3 regions of the Paenibacillus baimaensis genome follow, and region 1 is predicted to be linked to each of the others. Evidence: riboswitches for the same ligand, from Rfam matches in the RefSeq annotation. Region 1 holds a riboswitch; each other region holds the start of a gene.

Evidence for each region. Region 1 has a riboswitch for cyclic di-GMP ahead of OB236_RS17295 (transglutaminase domain-containing protein). Riboswitches for the same ligand answer to the same signal wherever they lie in the genome.
Region 2: linked by a shared signal. The riboswitch ahead of OB236_RS12775 (PilZ domain-containing protein) and the one ahead of OB236_RS17295 (transglutaminase domain-containing protein) in region 1 are both predicted to bind cyclic di-GMP.
Region 3: linked by a shared signal. The riboswitch ahead of OB236_RS20850 (Spo0E family sporulation regulatory protein-aspartic acid phosphatase) and the one ahead of OB236_RS17295 (transglutaminase domain-containing protein) in region 1 are both predicted to bind cyclic di-GMP.

What each region holds. Positions count from the first base shown of each region.
Region 1 covers NZ_JAOQIO010000069.1:92,027-97,770, forward strand. The annotation lists gene OB236_RS17285 (SdrD B-like domain-containing protein) at 1-2,121, shown strand, start outside; gene srtB (class B sortase) at 2,213-3,040, shown strand; gene OB236_RS17295 (transglutaminase domain-containing protein) at 3,051-3,872, opposite strand; cyclic di-GMP riboswitch class I at 3,928-4,011, opposite strand; gene OB236_RS17300 (acetylornithine deacetylase) at 4,205-5,479, shown strand; gene tenA (thiaminase II) at 5,507-5,744, shown strand, end outside.
Region 2 covers NZ_JAOQIO010000036.1:137,336-143,079, forward strand. The annotation lists gene spoIIR (stage II sporulation protein R) at 1-237, opposite strand, end outside; gene OB236_RS12760 (N5-glutamine methyltransferase family protein) at 400-1,431, opposite strand; gene prfA (peptide chain release factor 1) at 1,436-2,509, opposite strand; gene ychF (redox-regulated ATPase YchF) at 2,607-3,707, opposite strand; gene OB236_RS12775 (PilZ domain-containing protein) at 3,842-4,555, opposite strand; cyclic di-GMP riboswitch class I at 4,681-4,774, opposite strand; gene OB236_RS12780 (thiol-disulfide oxidoreductase DCC family protein) at 4,948-5,391, shown strand; gene tadA (tRNA adenosine(34) deaminase TadA) at 5,527-5,744, shown strand, end outside.
Region 3 covers NZ_JAOQIO010000084.1:382,881-388,624, reverse strand. The annotation lists gene OB236_RS20865 (methyl-accepting chemotaxis protein) at 1-690, shown strand, start outside; gene OB236_RS20860 (voltage-gated chloride channel family protein) at 765-2,081, opposite strand; gene OB236_RS20855 (hypothetical protein) at 2,275-2,688, shown strand; gene OB236_RS20850 (Spo0E family sporulation regulatory protein-aspartic acid phosphatase) at 2,772-2,960, opposite strand; cyclic di-GMP riboswitch class I at 2,996-3,082, opposite strand; gene OB236_RS20845 (sporulation protein YjcZ) at 3,337-3,456, shown strand; gene OB236_RS20840 (discoidin domain-containing protein) at 3,582-5,654, opposite strand.

The DNA.
Region 1 (5,744 bases):
GATTCCGACGTTAATAGTTTAGGTTTTACGGATCCCATTGTATTGCGTTCCGGGGATGATAATAGAACGGTGGATGCCGGGATTTACGTTCCTAATGCAGGCGGCGGTGGTTCTATTGGAGACTTGGTCTGGCATGACTTGAATGCAAATGGCATACAGGATCCAGGAGAGCCCGGCATACCGGGAGTAACGGTGGAGCTCTATAATGCGGATACGAATGCGCTGCTGGGTACTAGAAGTACAGATGCCTTAGGACATTATTACTTCAATGACCTTCTGCTTACAGGTAACTATAAAGTGAAGTTCCTTAAACCAAGCGGGTACAAGGAAAGTCCGGCAAATGTAGGAACGGATGACAGCAAGGATTCGGATAGAGACGTTACAACCGGCTTCAGCCATACTCTTACATTAACTACAAGTATTAATGATTTAACGGTTGATGCTGGTTTCTACAAGCTAGCTAAACTCGGCGACAAAGTATTTAAAGATGTTAATGAAAATGGTATTCAGGATGTAAACGAAGAAGGCGTTGCGAATGTAACGGTTAGCCTGTATCGTTCTGATGCGCTGGCGGTACCTGTCAAGACAACTGTCACGGATGCTAGTGGCAACTATCTGTTTGACGATCTGGAGCCAGGTTCCTATGTAGTAGGGTTTACGGCTGTTAACGGCTATAGCTTTACTTTAAAGAATGCAGGGACAGATCGTACCATGGATTCGGATGTCAATAACTTAGGTTTTACGGAACCTGTTGTATTGCTTTCTGGAGACGATAACAGAACCGTGGATGCTGGAATTTATAATTCTACCAAGGGTTCTATCGGAGACATTGTCTGGCATGATTTGAACGCAAACGGCATACAGGATGCAGGAGAACCAGGCATTCCGGGAGTAACCGTTGAGTTGTATGATGCAGATACGAATGTGCTGCTGGGTACCCGAACTACAGATGCAGGTGGACGCTATCTGTTTACAGACCTTATTCTCGTAGGTAACTATAAGGTGAAATTCCTTAAACCAGACGGGTACAAGGAAAGTCCGGCAAATGCAGGAACAGATGACAGCAAAGATTCGGATAGAGACATCACAACAAGCTTCAGCCATACCCTTACATTAAGCACAACTATTAATGATTTAACCGTGGATGCTGGTTTCTACAAGCTAGCTAAACTCGGCGACAAAGTATTTAGAGATTTCAATGTGAACGGTATACAGGATGTGAACGATGAAGGTGTTGCGAATGTTACAGTTAACCTGTATCGTTCCGATGCGCCAGCTGTAGTTATTGCAACAACCGTCACGGATGCTAACGGCAATTATCTGTTTGACAATCTGGTGCCAGGTTCTTATGTAGTAGGTTTCGTGGCCGGTAACGGTTATATATATACACCTAAGAACATGGGGACGGACAAAACTATCGATTCAGATGTCAATAATTTAGGTTTTACGGATCCTATTATATTGCTTTCTGGAGACGATAACAGAACGATAGATGCCGGGGTTTATATTCTTTACTCAGGTGGCGGAGGAGGAGGCGGTGGTGGCGGTGGCGGTTCATCACCAGAGCCAACAACATCAGAACCGACTCCAGTACCAACACCAGAGCCGACTCCAGGAACAACGCCAGTGCCAACACCAGAACCGACTCCAGGAACGATTCCAGTGCCAGCACCAGAGCCGACTCCAGTAACAGTTCCAGTGCCAACTCCAGCACAACCTGTAACTACGGATCAGGATACCCCCGTAGCAGGAGCAGTGCCGTCGATAGTGGATACGGGTAATATAACGGTTCCGAAGACGTATACGCTTGAAGTTGAGCCTCAAAATGGAATTGTTGAATTAACGGATGATGGAAAATGGGTGTATAAACCGAAGGAAGGCTTTAACGGCAAAGATACCTTTACCATCGGTATCAAGGATGAGAATGGAGATATTAATTTCCATGATGTTACGGTCAATGTACTTCCAAATAGCAATAAAAAGGCCTCTGAACCGGTAGTTTCCCTAGTACCGAAAACAGGCCAAGAGGCTTATAGCAACTTTTATCTGACAGGACTAGCTTTGGTACTTGCTGGACTTGGGGTATTTGGAGCTACACGTTGGCAGCAACGCAGAAAATAAAATCCTACAAGCAGGGGCACATCATGTGCCTCTGTTTCACTTCAATCGTATACACAAGCTATTACGAGTTCATAGGAGAGAGGAGAATCTTATGACAAAGCAATTTCCCCAACCTGCTGCTAGAAGTTATAGATTTTTTTATTGGGCAGCTTCCATATTGGTATGTGCTGGATTCGTGCTTATAAGTATGGATGCCTATATACAACATACCGAAAGAAACAATTCACTTCAGTTAAAAAATCAGATGTTAAGTCTATACCATACAAAAGCACAACCCAATACAGAACAGGCAAATGAGTCCACTGAACTAACCAAAGAAGCAAGCGCTGTAGCCAAAGGCCCAACGGAAAATGAGAGATTCCAAAGTTTATTGGCTATTAATAAAGAAATCATTGGATGGCTCCGTGTTGACGGCACTAGTGTCGATTATCCGGTCCTACAGCATAAAGACAATGATTATTACTTAAACAGAGACGCATCAGGTAAAAAGTCCATTTATGGCAGTGTGTTTATGGATTACCGTCTGGACACGAATCAAGAACAACGTAATCTTGTCATTTATGGACATAATATGATAGATGGCTCCATGTTCGGAAGCCTTGGTAATTATAAAAACAAAGATTTTTTTGCGGAGCACCGCAATATTAATTGGGGAATACAAGGGAAAATGAGCGATTGGGAAATATTTTCCGTTTATACCATTGACGCTAGAAAAGATACTGTCGATATTTCATATGAAAACGACGATGCGTTTCTTCTTGATTTAGACCAATATCGAAAAAAATCTATGTATCAGGCGGCTGTGAATCTGCAAAAGGATGATCAAATTCTTACATTGGTAACATGCAGCAATGAGACAGATGATACTCGTTTAGTCATACATGCAGTAAAAAAGGGGCCGAGGGTCCCTTTTTCTTAACAATCATATCTTATTTTGCAATCGGATAATCGCTTTCCACCCAAGTATGACCCGTTTTCAGAAGAGCTTCATTTGTTACATTAAAATATTTAGTAGATTGAACACCTGGATTATCAGGTGTAGGGTCGTCAAAGACGGTATCAAGCATATACCAGTTGCTATCTATGTTTACTGCATTCCACATGTGCGTTTGCGCAGGATCATCATTTATGTAACCAACCACGAGCCGACTTGTGATTCCTGCTTTATTGAGAAGCTTATTCGTTAGGATCGCATAGCCTTGGCACACGGCCTTTTTGTTGAAGAGTGCTGAGTAAGCCGTATGACCAATGTCGTCTAAATTTTCATAAGAGGTATTGGAGACGACATAGTCGTGAATGGCAGCTTCTTTTTCAAGATTGTTCATGTTTGGTGTCAGAATTTCCTTCAGAATACGGTCAACCTCATTGTCTACGTATTGGTCTTGTTCTACTGACGTAAGATATTGTGGCGTTAGAGTAATCGTAATATTACCGATGCTTCCCTTCATATTCATAGACAGGTCTTTCATATTCCAGTAAAGTTCTTCCTCAAGATTCCGTTGTGCAAGGTCTATAGTATTTTTAATTGCTTGAACGTAACTTTTCGAATCTTCTGTATCTTTAGCTGTGTAGGTGATTGTAATGGAATCTGATTTTTTAGCAAGCTCAGCTTGAATTGTTAATTCCAGCTCTGTTAAATTACTAGCTTGCAGTGGCGCGCTGGCGCTTGCAGTTTCTGCTTGTACCAACGAAGAGATAAGAAAAAGCATAACGGTGAGTAAGGTAACGAAAATCTTTAATTTGGAATACATAGCAAAAAACCTCCCTTGTCATTAAGCCAAAAGAGGGTACAATGTACTGTTGCCTCTTGGCGACCCGACGATCATAGCAAAATGCTTTAGACTCGTGGCTTTGCGTCCCTGCCTTTCGACAGGTTTGCCCTTTTCAAAAGTTATTAGATTTGAGCCTATCATACCACAGGGTACTATGAAGTTCAACCTGTATTAGCCATGAAGGCTACATGGTATGAATCGAAAGACTCGATTGAGTAAACCCGTGCAGGTATGCTACTATTTGATCATTATGAGCAGGGCTTCTTCTTCAGGAGAGGCGTCTTTTTATGTAACGGAAGGGGGCTAAGATAGTGAAGATAAATCTGGAAGCATTGCTTCAACAAGTAGACCAGCGACAGGTGGAGCTCATCGATCTGGTCGAGCGTTTGATCCGGTTTCAAACACCGGCGCCACCCGCTCGCAATACGGAGGAGGCACAGCAGTTTGTCGCTGCATTTTTGCAGGATAAGGGCTTTGTTATTGACAAATGGGACGTATACCCTGGAGATCCGAATGTCGTTGGTGTGTTAAAAGGCAGTGCATCAGATACGTATAAAAGCTTGATTATTAATGGTCATATGGACGTGGCTGAGGTGAGTCCAGACGAAGCTTGGGAAACGACACCCTTCACCCCGATTGTCAGGGACGGTGCGATCATTGGCCGAGGTGCCGCGGATATGAAGGCGGGGCTTGCCGGGGCGCTGTTTGCTACTCAGCTGCTTCATGAAGCAGGTATCCGGCTGCCCGGTGACCTTACGTTCCAATCCGTGATTGGAGAAGAAATAGGCGAAGCGGGAACGCTTGAATGCTGCAAACGCGGGTACAGCGCGGATTTTGCCGTTGTTGTCGATACGAGTGATTTGCATATTCAAGGGCAGGGCGGCGTCATTACAGGCTGGATCACGGTGAAGAGCAAGCAAACCTTTCACGACGCGACGAGAAGGAGCATGATCCATGCCGGAGGCAAGCTATTCGGCGCAAGCGCTATTGAGAAAATGGTGAAGTTGATTCAAGGGCTGCAGGATTTGGAGCGTCACTGGTCCGTAATTAAAAGTTATCCGGATTGTCCACCAGGAGCAAGTACGATCAATCCTGCCGTCATTGAAGGCGGTCGACATGCCGCGTTCATTGCCGATGAATGCCGATTATGGATCACCGTACATTTTTATCCGAATGAGACCCATGAACAAGTAGCCAAAGAAATCGAGGAGCATATCAGACTGGTGGCTGCTGGAGATGTATGGCTTAGAGACAATCCCCCTGAGTTTACATGGGGCGGGTCGTCGATGATTGAAGATCGCGGCGAAATCTTCCCTTCATTGGAGGTGGACCCGCAGCATGCCGCTGTTCGTGCGTTAATAGGGGCTCACGAGCGTATTTTGAACAGCCAGCCTATTGTTGATGTATCACCGACTGTCACCGATGGGGGCTGGTTTGGGGATGCTGGTATTCCCGCAGCTATTTATGGACCGGGCGATTTGGGCAATGCCCACTCCGTCAACGAGCAGGTATCGATCCAGCAGGTAGTAGATTTCACCAAAGTGATGCTTCAATTTATATACGAATGGGGACATACGAAGAAATAACCCTTTAAAGAAAAGAGGAAGCTGTCGATGACATTTTCAACCTACTTATATGAAAAGCTCCAGCATGTCTGGCGCCAAAATCATACTCATCCTTTTGTACAGGAGCTTGGGCAGGGAACGCTCCCCATCGAGAAGTTTCGCTTCTATATGGTTCAGGACTATTTGTATTTAATTGATTATGCGAAGCTATTTGCTCTGGGCGCTGTAAAAGCGAATGATATCGGGACGATGGGCAAGTTTGCTGCGCTGCTGAACTCCACGATGA
Region 2 (5,744 bases), on a different contig from region 1:
GGCATCACGCACCTCGCGCTTGATCCATTGGTCAGCCGGTGAATCGGAATTGGCCAAAATCCGCAGACGGATCGATTCCTGAGGAATACTACCCGCTCCATTCGTCCGTTCTGCCTCAGAACCTATTCCTGATGCCAAAATGATAGAGGACTGAAGATTGGCTTCCCAGCTGCAAATCAGGATGATGAGTGCAAATATAACATAGATATGATGGCGGTAACCGTTGTTTTTTCTCATGAATGATACCTTCCCTCTCGCGTTTCGCTGCGTCTTGTTTTCTAGTAACAGTATGCACCGATACGAGAGAGGTTAAACCTATCATTCTATGATTCTAGTAATCTATCTCTCATAGATAGATTCACTCTTATGTTAATGTCAACCAAACAACTGTCAAGATGATCATCGCACGGGATAGCGGATCGCAATCACATGGCGTGCAATTCCTGCCAAATCCGGGATGATCCGAATTTCATCCCATTCTCCCGCATGGCTCAGTAATTTCGCCACCTCGTCTGCCTGACCCATACCCACCTCAAGACCAACCAGTGCAGGCAGCCGTTCCAGCTCAGCCAGCTGTGCCGTCAGTCGGCGATACAGATCAAGCCCATCTGCGCCTCCGTACAGCGCAGATCGCGGCTCATGCAGCCTTACCTCCGGCTGCAGCTCAACCTCATCCGCCTCCGGTATATACGGCGGATTGGATACGACCCCATCGAGCTGCAAGCCGCGCTCGATGTAAGGCATGAGCAAGTCACCTTCAAAGAAGGTGACTTGCTCGCCAACCCCATGGCGCTCCGCATTCGCCTGAGCCACCGCAAGCGCAGCCGGCGATATGTCTGAGCTCATGACGCGCCACTGCGGGCACTGCACAGCGAGGCTCACCGCGATCGCCCCGCTCCCGGCACCAATGTCGGCGATAAGCGGCCGACCTGCAGCTGCACCTTCGGTATCTGCCCTATGCTTCGCCTCCAGGACTTCACCAGTAGCCCCGCCTTGAGCAGGCTGCTCATCCAAGTCCGGATCTCGATCAACTCCCGATTTCACGCAGCTTCCTTCCAATCCAACAACCATCTCCGGCCACAGCTGCTTGCCGATCAGCACGATCTGCTCAACCAGCAGCTCCGTCTCCGGCCGCGGAATCAGCACCGCTGGTGTCACCATGAAGGGGAGCCCATAAAACTCCTGCTCCCCGAGGATATACTGCACCGGTTCGCCAGACGCCCTGCGAGCAAGAAGCTCTCTCCATCGAGCTTCTTGCTCCTGCGGGAATGGCTCCTGCCAGCTAAGCAGCATCTCACTGCGCGTTAACCCAAGCAGATCCTGCAGCAGCAGCTCTGCACTGTTGGCAGCCTCACTCGCCCCGTGCTGCAACAAAAAAGAAGAAGCCTCCACATAGGCTTCACGAATAGTCAACTTATGTTCGAAGGACATCTGTTTACGCTTGCTCTCCCCGATCCATCAATTCCGATTGCGCGGCAATCGTCAGCGTGGAAATCAGCTCATCCATATCTCCATTCAAAACCGCATCCAGACGATGCAGCGTCAGACCGATACGATGATCAGTCACACGGCTTTGCGGATAATTATAAGTCCGAATTCGTTCGCTGCGGTCACCGGTGCCGACCTTGCTTTTCCGGTCGCCCGCATACTTGTTCATTTCTTCCTGCTGAAACTTATCAAAAATCCGCGCACGCAGCACCTGAAGCGCCTTTTCCTTATTGGAGTTTTGCGATTTGCCATCCTGGCAAGTAGCCATAATCCCCGTTGGAACGTGAAGCACACGAACTGCTGATTTGGTTGTATTAACCGACTGTCCGCCCGCGCCGCTGGAGCAGAACGTATCGACACGGATGTCACTGTCATGAATTTCAATATCGAATTCTTCCATCTCCGGCATAACCGCTACGGTAGAAGTCGATGTATGAATCCGTCCGCCCGATTCCGTCGTCGGAATCCGCTGCACACGGTGCGCGCCGCTCTCATACTTCAGCTTGCTGTAGGCACCCTTGCCGTTAATGGAAAAAATAATTTCCTTAAAGCCACCCAGATCATTCATGCTGACATCCATAACCTCAGTCCGCCAGCCTTGAACATCGGCAAACTTCGTATACATCCGGTATAGATCGGAGGCAAACAATGCCGCCTCATCTCCGCCAGCCGCGCCGCGGATTTCCACAATGACGTTCTTGTCATCATTCGGATCCTTGGGCATCATCAGGATATTAATCCGCTCTTCAAGCTCTGTCTTACGCTCCGACAGCTCATCCAGCTCCATTTTTACAAGCTCGCGCATGTCCTCATCCAGCTTCTCGTTCTGCATTGCCCGTGCGGCATCATATTGCTCGACAACGCCTTTATATTCGATATAAGCGTCATAAGCTTCCTGCAAGTCCGACTGCTCCTTGGAATACTCGCGCAGCTTCTTTGTGTCGCTCGTTACGTCAGGATCACACAGCAGCTCGCTCAGCTTCTCATAGCGACCTGCCAACGACTGTAACTTGTCAATCATACCAATCACTCCTTATCCGTTAGTTAAGACCACATCATCCGTATAGGTTCAAATGACCAACCACTATGCTTACATCGTTCCCGCGTCCGATGCCTCGCTATACGTTGAAGCGGAAATGCATCACATCTCCGTCCTTCACGACGTATTCTTTTCCTTCCAGACGTACCTGGCCTTTTTCCTTGGCGCCATTCATCGAGCCGGCATTGACCAGATCCTGATAGGCAACAACCTCAGCTCGAATAAAGCCACGTTCAAAATCGGTATGAATCACACCCGCCGCTTGCGGTGCTTTGGTCCCCTCGACAATCGTCCATGCACGAACCTCTTGTACGCCAGCTGTAAAATACGTATATAAACCGAGCAGTCGATAAGCGGCTTTAATCAGACGGTTCAAGCCCGATTCCTGCAAACCGAGTTCTTCCAGGAACATCGCCTTATCCTCGCCTTCCAGCTCCGCAATTTCCGATTCTACCTTGGCACTGATCGGCACAACTTCCGCACCTTCAGCCGCGGCGAACTCGCGAACCTTTTGCACATAAGGGTTATCATCAGCAGTAGCCACTTCATCCTCACTTACATTGGCTGCATACAGCATCGGCTTCATTGTCAATAAATGCAGATCGCGAATCAGCAGCTTCTCATCAGCGCTTAATTCCACACTGCGCGCAGGCTGGTCGTTATACAAGGCTTCCTTCACACGCTCCAGGCATTCGACCTCAGCTGCATACTTTTTGTCGCCGCCCTTAATATTTTTACGCGAACGCTCGATCCGTTTTTCAACCGATTCAATATCCGCCAATACAAGCTCCAAATTAATCGTCTCAATATCGCTAACCGGATTGATGCCGCCGGATACGTGTGTAATGTTCTCATCCTCGAAGCAGCGCACTACGTGAACAATCGCATCCACCTCACGGATATGAGCCAGAAACTTGTTGCCAAGTCCTTCTCCCTTGCTCGCGCCCTTAACCAGACCGGCAATATCGACAAATTCAAAAGCTGTAGGCACTACGCTCTTAGGTATGACAATTTCCGTCAGCTTAACCAGACGCTCATCAGGAACCTCTACCACACCGACATTTGGGTCAATTGTACAAAAAGGGTAGTTCGCCATTTCGGCGCCTGCCTGTGTTATCGCATTAAATAAAGTGGATTTTCCTACGTTCGGCAGACCCACGATTCCAGCTTTTAAAGCCATGTATAGGACAACTCCTTAATTAAATGTTTTCCGTATCCCTAAATAGTTATTATATCGCATTTAAAGAACTATTGTCACTATGCAAAAAAATCCGCCTGAGGGGCGGAGTCAACCAAGCTTATGCCGTTATTGATTTACTTGAATGTACGCTTTATCATTTCCAAATTCTTTTTGCTAAAGTGCGCTTCCACCTGTTTTTTCAATACATAAGCTCTTAATGAATTGGCTTTGTCTGAAGCCAGCTGCACGTATTGGGCCCCGTAATAATAACCGCCCTCGATCTTTTCACGTCTGATGACCTCGCATACGCAAGGAAATGAAAAGCCCAGATCCAATTCGGCATCTACGACTGAATCGTGCCCAAGATCGAACTCGTCCCGGACAGTAAATCCAAGTCCACTCACACTTATATTTTGAACGGTCAGCCCAACAGCCTTGCTTAACGGTTGCTTTTCATTCGTATCCAGACGGATCAGCTTATGGATTGTGCCCTTTTCACTGACCTCAATCCGGGGATTGCTGCGCTTTTCTATAAACCGCTGCCGATTTTGCGGTGGGTTAATCACGATTAGCGAGCCTTCATCCTTGGCCACCACAGTCGATTGGAATGTAAAAATACCTCCCGCTGAATATACGGTCAGTTTCACCGAATCTCCCAGCTCAAAAACCTTGTATTCAGGAATTTCAATTTCCAAAATGTCACCTTCTGCATACGATAACAGACCTGTGGACACAAAATCATTTTTCTCCACAACAGTACGGCTATGAATCAAGACAGTGGACGGGTTTTTGAATATCTCATCCGTGTATTCGTAACTTATGCCTGAGGTTACAGATCTGGATAGCATCGTCATCCCACTCCTCACATTGATATCTCTGTAATTCAATCCTGATTCATGCCGATATAATAATAAAGGCCGCTCTCCGACATCAAGTCTGGAAAACAGCCGTTGCACACCGCTAGTGAAGCTTCATCGGCGGCTAGGCTGTCATAGTCTCTTCATGCAAGAAACCTTAGACCCTGAGCTTTGCGTCCTTGCTTTTCAGCAAGTTTGCCTACGGGTATCATTTGGTGATGAAAATCACAGCATTTTAGGACATAATACCTATATGAGGTGATGCTGTTATTATACGTTCTCGATTTTATCTCTGCAAGCTTTTTTCATGGAATTTACAATAAATTCATTTGTATTTGATGAAAATGTGATATAATGCTCCAAATTAAGGGGAAGGTGATGCCATGACAGCTCAAAATGATCCAAAACCCGAACAATCACTGGAAACGCATTCAATTGTCTTGTTTGATGGCGTTTGCCGATTTTGTAATGGATGGGTACAATTCATTCTACGTCATGATCAGCACGATACGTTCCGATTTGCTCCACTTCAATCCGATTACGCCATACAACTGCTAGCCTCCGGTATATTGAAGAATGAGAACGATTCACTGGATTCGGTTATACTCTGTGAAGGACGTTCTGTCTACACCCATTCTTCGGCAGTTTTGCAAATTTGCAAACGATTAGGGGGTGCCTGGCGTCTGCTCACCGTGTTCACAGCCATACCTAAACCGATTAGAGACGCTGTCTACCGATTCATTGCCAAGCGCAGGTATCGCTGGTTCGGCAAGTACGACAGCTGCATGATTCCCAGTGCAGAGATTCGCAGCAAGTTTATCGGATAATGGCATTTTCCACAGCGATTTCAAGTGATTTGTGCATAACCACCGGGTTATCCACAGCTTTATCCACAGCATGTTCACAACCGAATATTTGTTCCCTGTTTATTCACATCCCAACTGCTAGAAGAGGTGTTTCCTGTGCAAGAGCACATTGAATATATGCAGGCCGCAATTGAAGAAGCACGCAAGGCTGAAGAGCTGCTCGAGGTGCCTATCGGGGCTGTTGTTGTATGGCAAAATCAGATTATTGGCCGCGGCTATAATCTAAGAGAATCCACGCTGGACCCGCTCGCTCACGCAGAACTGATTGCGATCAAGCAGGCCAGTGAGTATTTGCAAGCTTGGCGCTTGCTTGA
Region 3 (5,744 bases), on a different contig from region 1:
TCGTCCAAATCGATTGCCTCGATCATACATTCGCTGCTGGCACAAACGAAAGATTTGGAACTATATATAGAAGAAGCACGTAAATCCTTCCTTCAGCAAAATGGTAAAATGAATGAAAGTGTCGAAGCTTTTCAGGAAATCCGCAGCTCCATGGATGCACTCTCACAGGATATTAATCAGATCCAGACCCAAATTGGCCTTGCCCAGAAAAAAAATGAAAGCCTGATTGATTCTGTACAAATCGTTGCAGCCATCGCTCAGGAAACAGCAGCAGGTGTCGAAGAGGTTACCTCCTCATCTATTCAGCAAAATGCAGCCATTCAGCAAATTGCATCACAAGCCGATGACATGATGCTGCTATCGCAAAAATTATTTAAAGAAGTGAACCGATTTCAGATTGGAGATCTCGGAGAAATCGAAGAACTTGGAGCAGGTCGAGCTAATGACGCCTTAAGTGAGGAGGAGGTTGTCGCGAACCTTTATGATTCGAGTGAGTTTGAAGCCATTCATCCAGAGCAGCTTCCACAGACAGCAGCCATTGATGAAAGCAGCCAGGATTCAACAGAGAAAATAGTGAAACCTGCTGCTGAGCAAGGGGCTTCGAAAACTGTAGATACTATGAATGTAGATTCTATCGAAAATGAAACTAAAGAAGAGGACAAAGAAAAAAAACTCATACCTGTCGGTTAACAGAGAAAGCCCCGCACCGGATACCCAATTCCGAGCGGGGCTTTTTGGAAATTAGCACAGCACAACGTCACTCTTTATTGCTTGGACTTTAAAGTACCAAGTGTTGCATGTTCATCTATATCTTGAAGTCTGCGCCCCTTCGCAACTTTCAGCCTCTGAGCCGTGTAGATGCCCGTATGTCCAGAGCTTAAATAACTGATCACAACAGCAACAAACATGTAGACTGCCGCCTCGGAGCCAAACAGCTCAATACCCAACAAAAAGCAAGCGATCGGAGTATTCGTTGCTCCGCTAAACACGGCAATTAAGCCAATCCCCGCCAAAAATGGACCATGCAGCTGCAATAGAGTACCCAGCGTATTCCCCAAAGTTGCACCTATCACAAACAACGGCGTCACCTCTCCACCCTGGAAACCAGACCCTAGCGTAATCGAAGTGAAAATCAGCTTCCATAAAAAAGCGAAAGATGCCGTTGTTTCTTGAAAGGAGTCATTGAGCAGCGGTAATCCCAATCCGAGATAATCCCTTGACCCGATCGCCAATGTCAGCACAATGATCATACAACCACCGACAAAGGATTTCCATGCGGCATTTCTGAATAGTCTTGTAAATATAGCCTTCAGCTTATGGGTTAGCTCACTGAACAGCCGGCTTGTCAAGCCAAATAGGATCGCCGCGGCCGCAACCTTCAGCAGAACGACCGCACTGAGCGGCGGCACTTGCCCCATCGAATAATGAGCGTGCATCACTCCCCATCCTAACGTCACCGCATGTCCAACCAAACTTGCAATCAGGCACGGAAGTAAGGCCTCATAGCTGATCAGACCGATGATTAACACCTCCATACCAAAGACAGCCCCTGCAAGCGGGGTTCCGAACACCGATCCGAAGCCTGCGCTGATACCGCACATTAGCAGAATTTTACGATCGTCCGGATGAATACGCAGCAGCTTGCCCAGATACTCGGACAAGCTGCCACCCATTTGAACCGCCGTCCCCTCACGCCCTGCCGAGCCGCCGAATAAATGCGTCAACACCGTGCCGATCAGCACAAAAGGAGCCATACGCAATGGTATGGTTTCACGTCCATCATGAATTTGCTCCAAAATCAGATTATTGCCTTTTATACTGCTGCTGCCATAGGCATGATACATCCAGCTGACCAAAGCACCACCAAGGGGCAGTAAATATAACAGCCACGGATGTTCGTATCGTAAACTTGTAGCCGAATCCAGACTTAACAGAAATAGCGCCGAGGCCGAGCCGGTCATGACGCCTACTAAACTCGCCAGCACCAACCACCACAGTACATACTTGATGAAAGCCAAGTGCTGAAACCTCCGACTACCAGAGAAAGTCCGATCTCCCCATTTTTTCAGCCAGTTGTTCATATTCCTCTTCCACTCCCCGAACACTCTTTCACGTAATAATACCTCTCATGACATACAGGCGCAAGAAATTAATCCGACTTAGGGCATAATTGATATGACGAATCCCCATCAAACTTTAGCAGGATGTGCTCAATCACCTTTTTATTCCATATGAGTAGATGTTAAAATATTACTATTCAAAGGAGGAAGAAAAATGGATGACACTTCTGATCTAAACCCCATCGACTATGCTCAAATCATTGTAAAGATTAACGCTTCGATACAGCCTGCAAGCAAGTTTGTCAAAGAGCTGTATGAGCATCCTGATAAGAAATGGGATCCCGATAAACGCATCCTGAATTTAAAGGAAGAGTTAATTTCATTTGTGCATTGTCAACATGAGATTTTAGCATTAAATGTGCCTGATCTATTTTTAGTCGAGCACGTACAACTTATGTCGGCCTATCAAGATATAACTAACGGAACTCAAGAAATGATCCATAGCTTTGATACCAACACCGGTGTACTGAACTCAAATCGTTATGACTCCGGCTATGCATTACAAAAAGAAGCTATCCATAAAATCATACCTGTTTTGCAAACCATCATCAGAAAACTAACTCCATAAAGGCACATAGGCCCTTAGCATATGCTCGTTAAATGGCATCAAAAAAAGAGCTGTATGTCTACAGCTCTAACATTTATAAGTATTTAATTTTGATATTTAATAAATTTATTCAATTTTCGATCAAGCATTACACTAAGTTGGACCAAGAGAGGGTCATGTAAACTTTCCGTTTGATCGTACACATTGACCATGCAATTTTTTAAGGCTTCAATCTCTGCAACAAGCAAAACCAATCTTACTTTTTGAAGCTGTCTACTTTTAGTAAGCTCCATACACATTCCTCCTTTGATTTTAAAAAAGAGAGTATTTCGGTAACTGGCTGGCATAGTCGCATTGACTTTAGCCCCTAATAGTTTTGCGTCCCCATTTTTCAATGGCTTTGCCTTTTTCGATATTGCGTATGCGATTCTATTATACTACAAATATCGCTATTTTTTATAGAATTAAAGCACTAAATCTTCGACATTATTTTCGTTTTTATTGAATTTTTTGTCATTTATTATTATTCTGCCCCCTTTATATGGAGATATTTAATATTGGGGGGGAACTTGCTCTTTTCAATGACAATTACCCATTTTTGCATCTGTCCAATCACGTATCCGCTAACATTCATAAGATGCACTATACAAGGCGCGAGGAGGGATAAACATGGGTGCACTCGGAGTTGGCGGAAGCTGTGCAAGTTGTGCAGGTTATGGTCTTGGAACTACTACAGCCGTGATTCTTGTTCTCTATATTCTGCTTGTTATTATTTTAAGAACATTTTAAAGTAGTGATCTAACCACCTCCCAATCAACTCGGGAGGTGGTTACTGACTACCATTTCGGTGTCTGGACACTGAACTGGGACTGCACTCAATTAAATTTCAAATTATCATGTGTAAGACAAAACCATTAGTTAAAATCTTCGGAATCATAGGAAGAAATCTTATCAAATATCACGACTTCATGTCTCGCTGAGAACGGACCTTTTTTCAATGGATTTTCAAATGTGTAGCGCGATGGACCTATACCAGCGGATTTAGCATCATACCAAGCAACGAAAGCATTATAGTCAGCTGCAGATAGGATAAACTCTTCTACCTTGCCGTCTGTTAAAGTAATACTTAAAGCAGTTCCTATGGTAATTTCAGCTACTTCAGCAGGTATTCCACTGCCGCTGATGCTGTATTCATCGTAATTAAATTTTAAAATCTTGTCGAAAATCAGATTGTTTTTACGAACTGAAAAAGAACCTTTTAGGTGCTGATTAACGAAAGTATATTTGGCCGGACCTGTACCTGCTGCTTTGGTATCGTACCAATTGAGGAAAGCAGTTAATTCCGTTTTGGAAATATTGTATTCAAACGTATCTCCATTCGTCATGGTTGTAGTAAGGATGACTCTACTTGTACCCATAGGTGTAGCTGAGGCTTCGTTGGAGTTGGCGCTTTCTCCACCTGCACTTAAAGCTGTAATTACATAATAATACTTAGTTCCGTTTATGACTGTGGTGTCTGTATAAGGCGAACCGTAAACGTTGCTGGCAACCGTGGTATATGGGCCACTTGTAGTTGTGGAACGTTTGATGTTGTAGCCGGTAGCTCCAGTTACGGAAGACCAAGTCAGAATAACCTGGGCATCTCCTGCTGCAGCTACCAAATTTGTTATTGCCGGTATGGAGGGAACCGCCCTCTCCATCATTTCCAATTCGTGAATATCAAGATTCACATTGTAGGTAGTTGATCCATTATTGGCACTTATATTAATTCTATATTTTTTAAAAGCAGTATTATTATCAAATGTAAAAGCCTTCGAATCACCGTCTACCCAGTGGGTTATATTATCCCTTGAATCGAGTATTGTCCAATTCACATTATCGTTAGTTCCTTCAAACGTCCACTTTTTAGGTGCATCGTTAGCATAGGGAACATTTGAATAACCGCCAAAATCGAGTACATACCTAACTACGATCTTACGCAAAGGAAATTCATAGGCCAACCACCCTTGCGTTGCATTTGTTCCCCAAGCATTATAATTACTAGTTGAAGAAGAATATTTCTTTATTCCATCAAAAGCTTTCCAGGCAGGTAAAGTACCGTCCCGTCCTGTGTATTCATCACTCGCCGTCACAATTCCACCTGCAGATGTATTGGAAGTCATAATCGGAATGATATTGTTTGTATAGAGAATGGCACTAGCTTGCGGAAATGAGAAAGCACTATCTGATTGTCGACTTTCTCCATCCGGATTTATTGCAGTAACTTTGTAATAATATTCAACTCCATTTAGAACTGTATTATCAGTATAGGAGGCTACTGCTACGTTAGAGGCTATTTTTGTATAGTTTCCATTTATTGTTTCTGATCGGTACACATTGTAACCTACAGCTGTAGCTAAAACTTTCCAAGACAAATTAGTTAAAGCATCACCTGTAACCGCCACTAGATTAGTTGGGTAAGTTAGTCGATCCGACATTTCCATTTCTGCAATCGCCACATAGCCCGGTATCGTATGTGTATCAATCCAGAATACTCTCCAATATCTAAAGCTATTTGTTGGAGTCCAAAAAAAATCTTGTTTGCTTCCATTTTGAAGTGCTACTCCAGTAAACTGATCTACCCAATCTATATTATTCGAGGAACCTTGAACTTTAAAGTTTTTCATACCTGCACCATAACCCATTACAGCATCGGCTTGATATTTTAATTTTGCAATTGCTCTAGAATCATTAAAATCCACCTTTATCCACGAATTAACTCCACTGCCAGAGAAAAATGAACTTGTAGAATTGCCCCCGTCCCAAACATTGTCAAATGCTTTTGGCGCTGCGTAACTTAAGCTATAGATAGAACTAGCAGTAAAAGCAGTAGTTGGCAACCCATCTGTTAAATCATTTGAGTATTCATCTTCTGCATAAACCACGACTCCAAAAATAGACATTAAAATTAACACAAATCCAATTAAAGCTATCAATTTCTTTCTCAAAACAAATCTCTCCCTTATTTACCAATATATTATGTATAAGACAAATAGTAGATTACAATAATTTACATCAGATGTCCAAACATATATAAC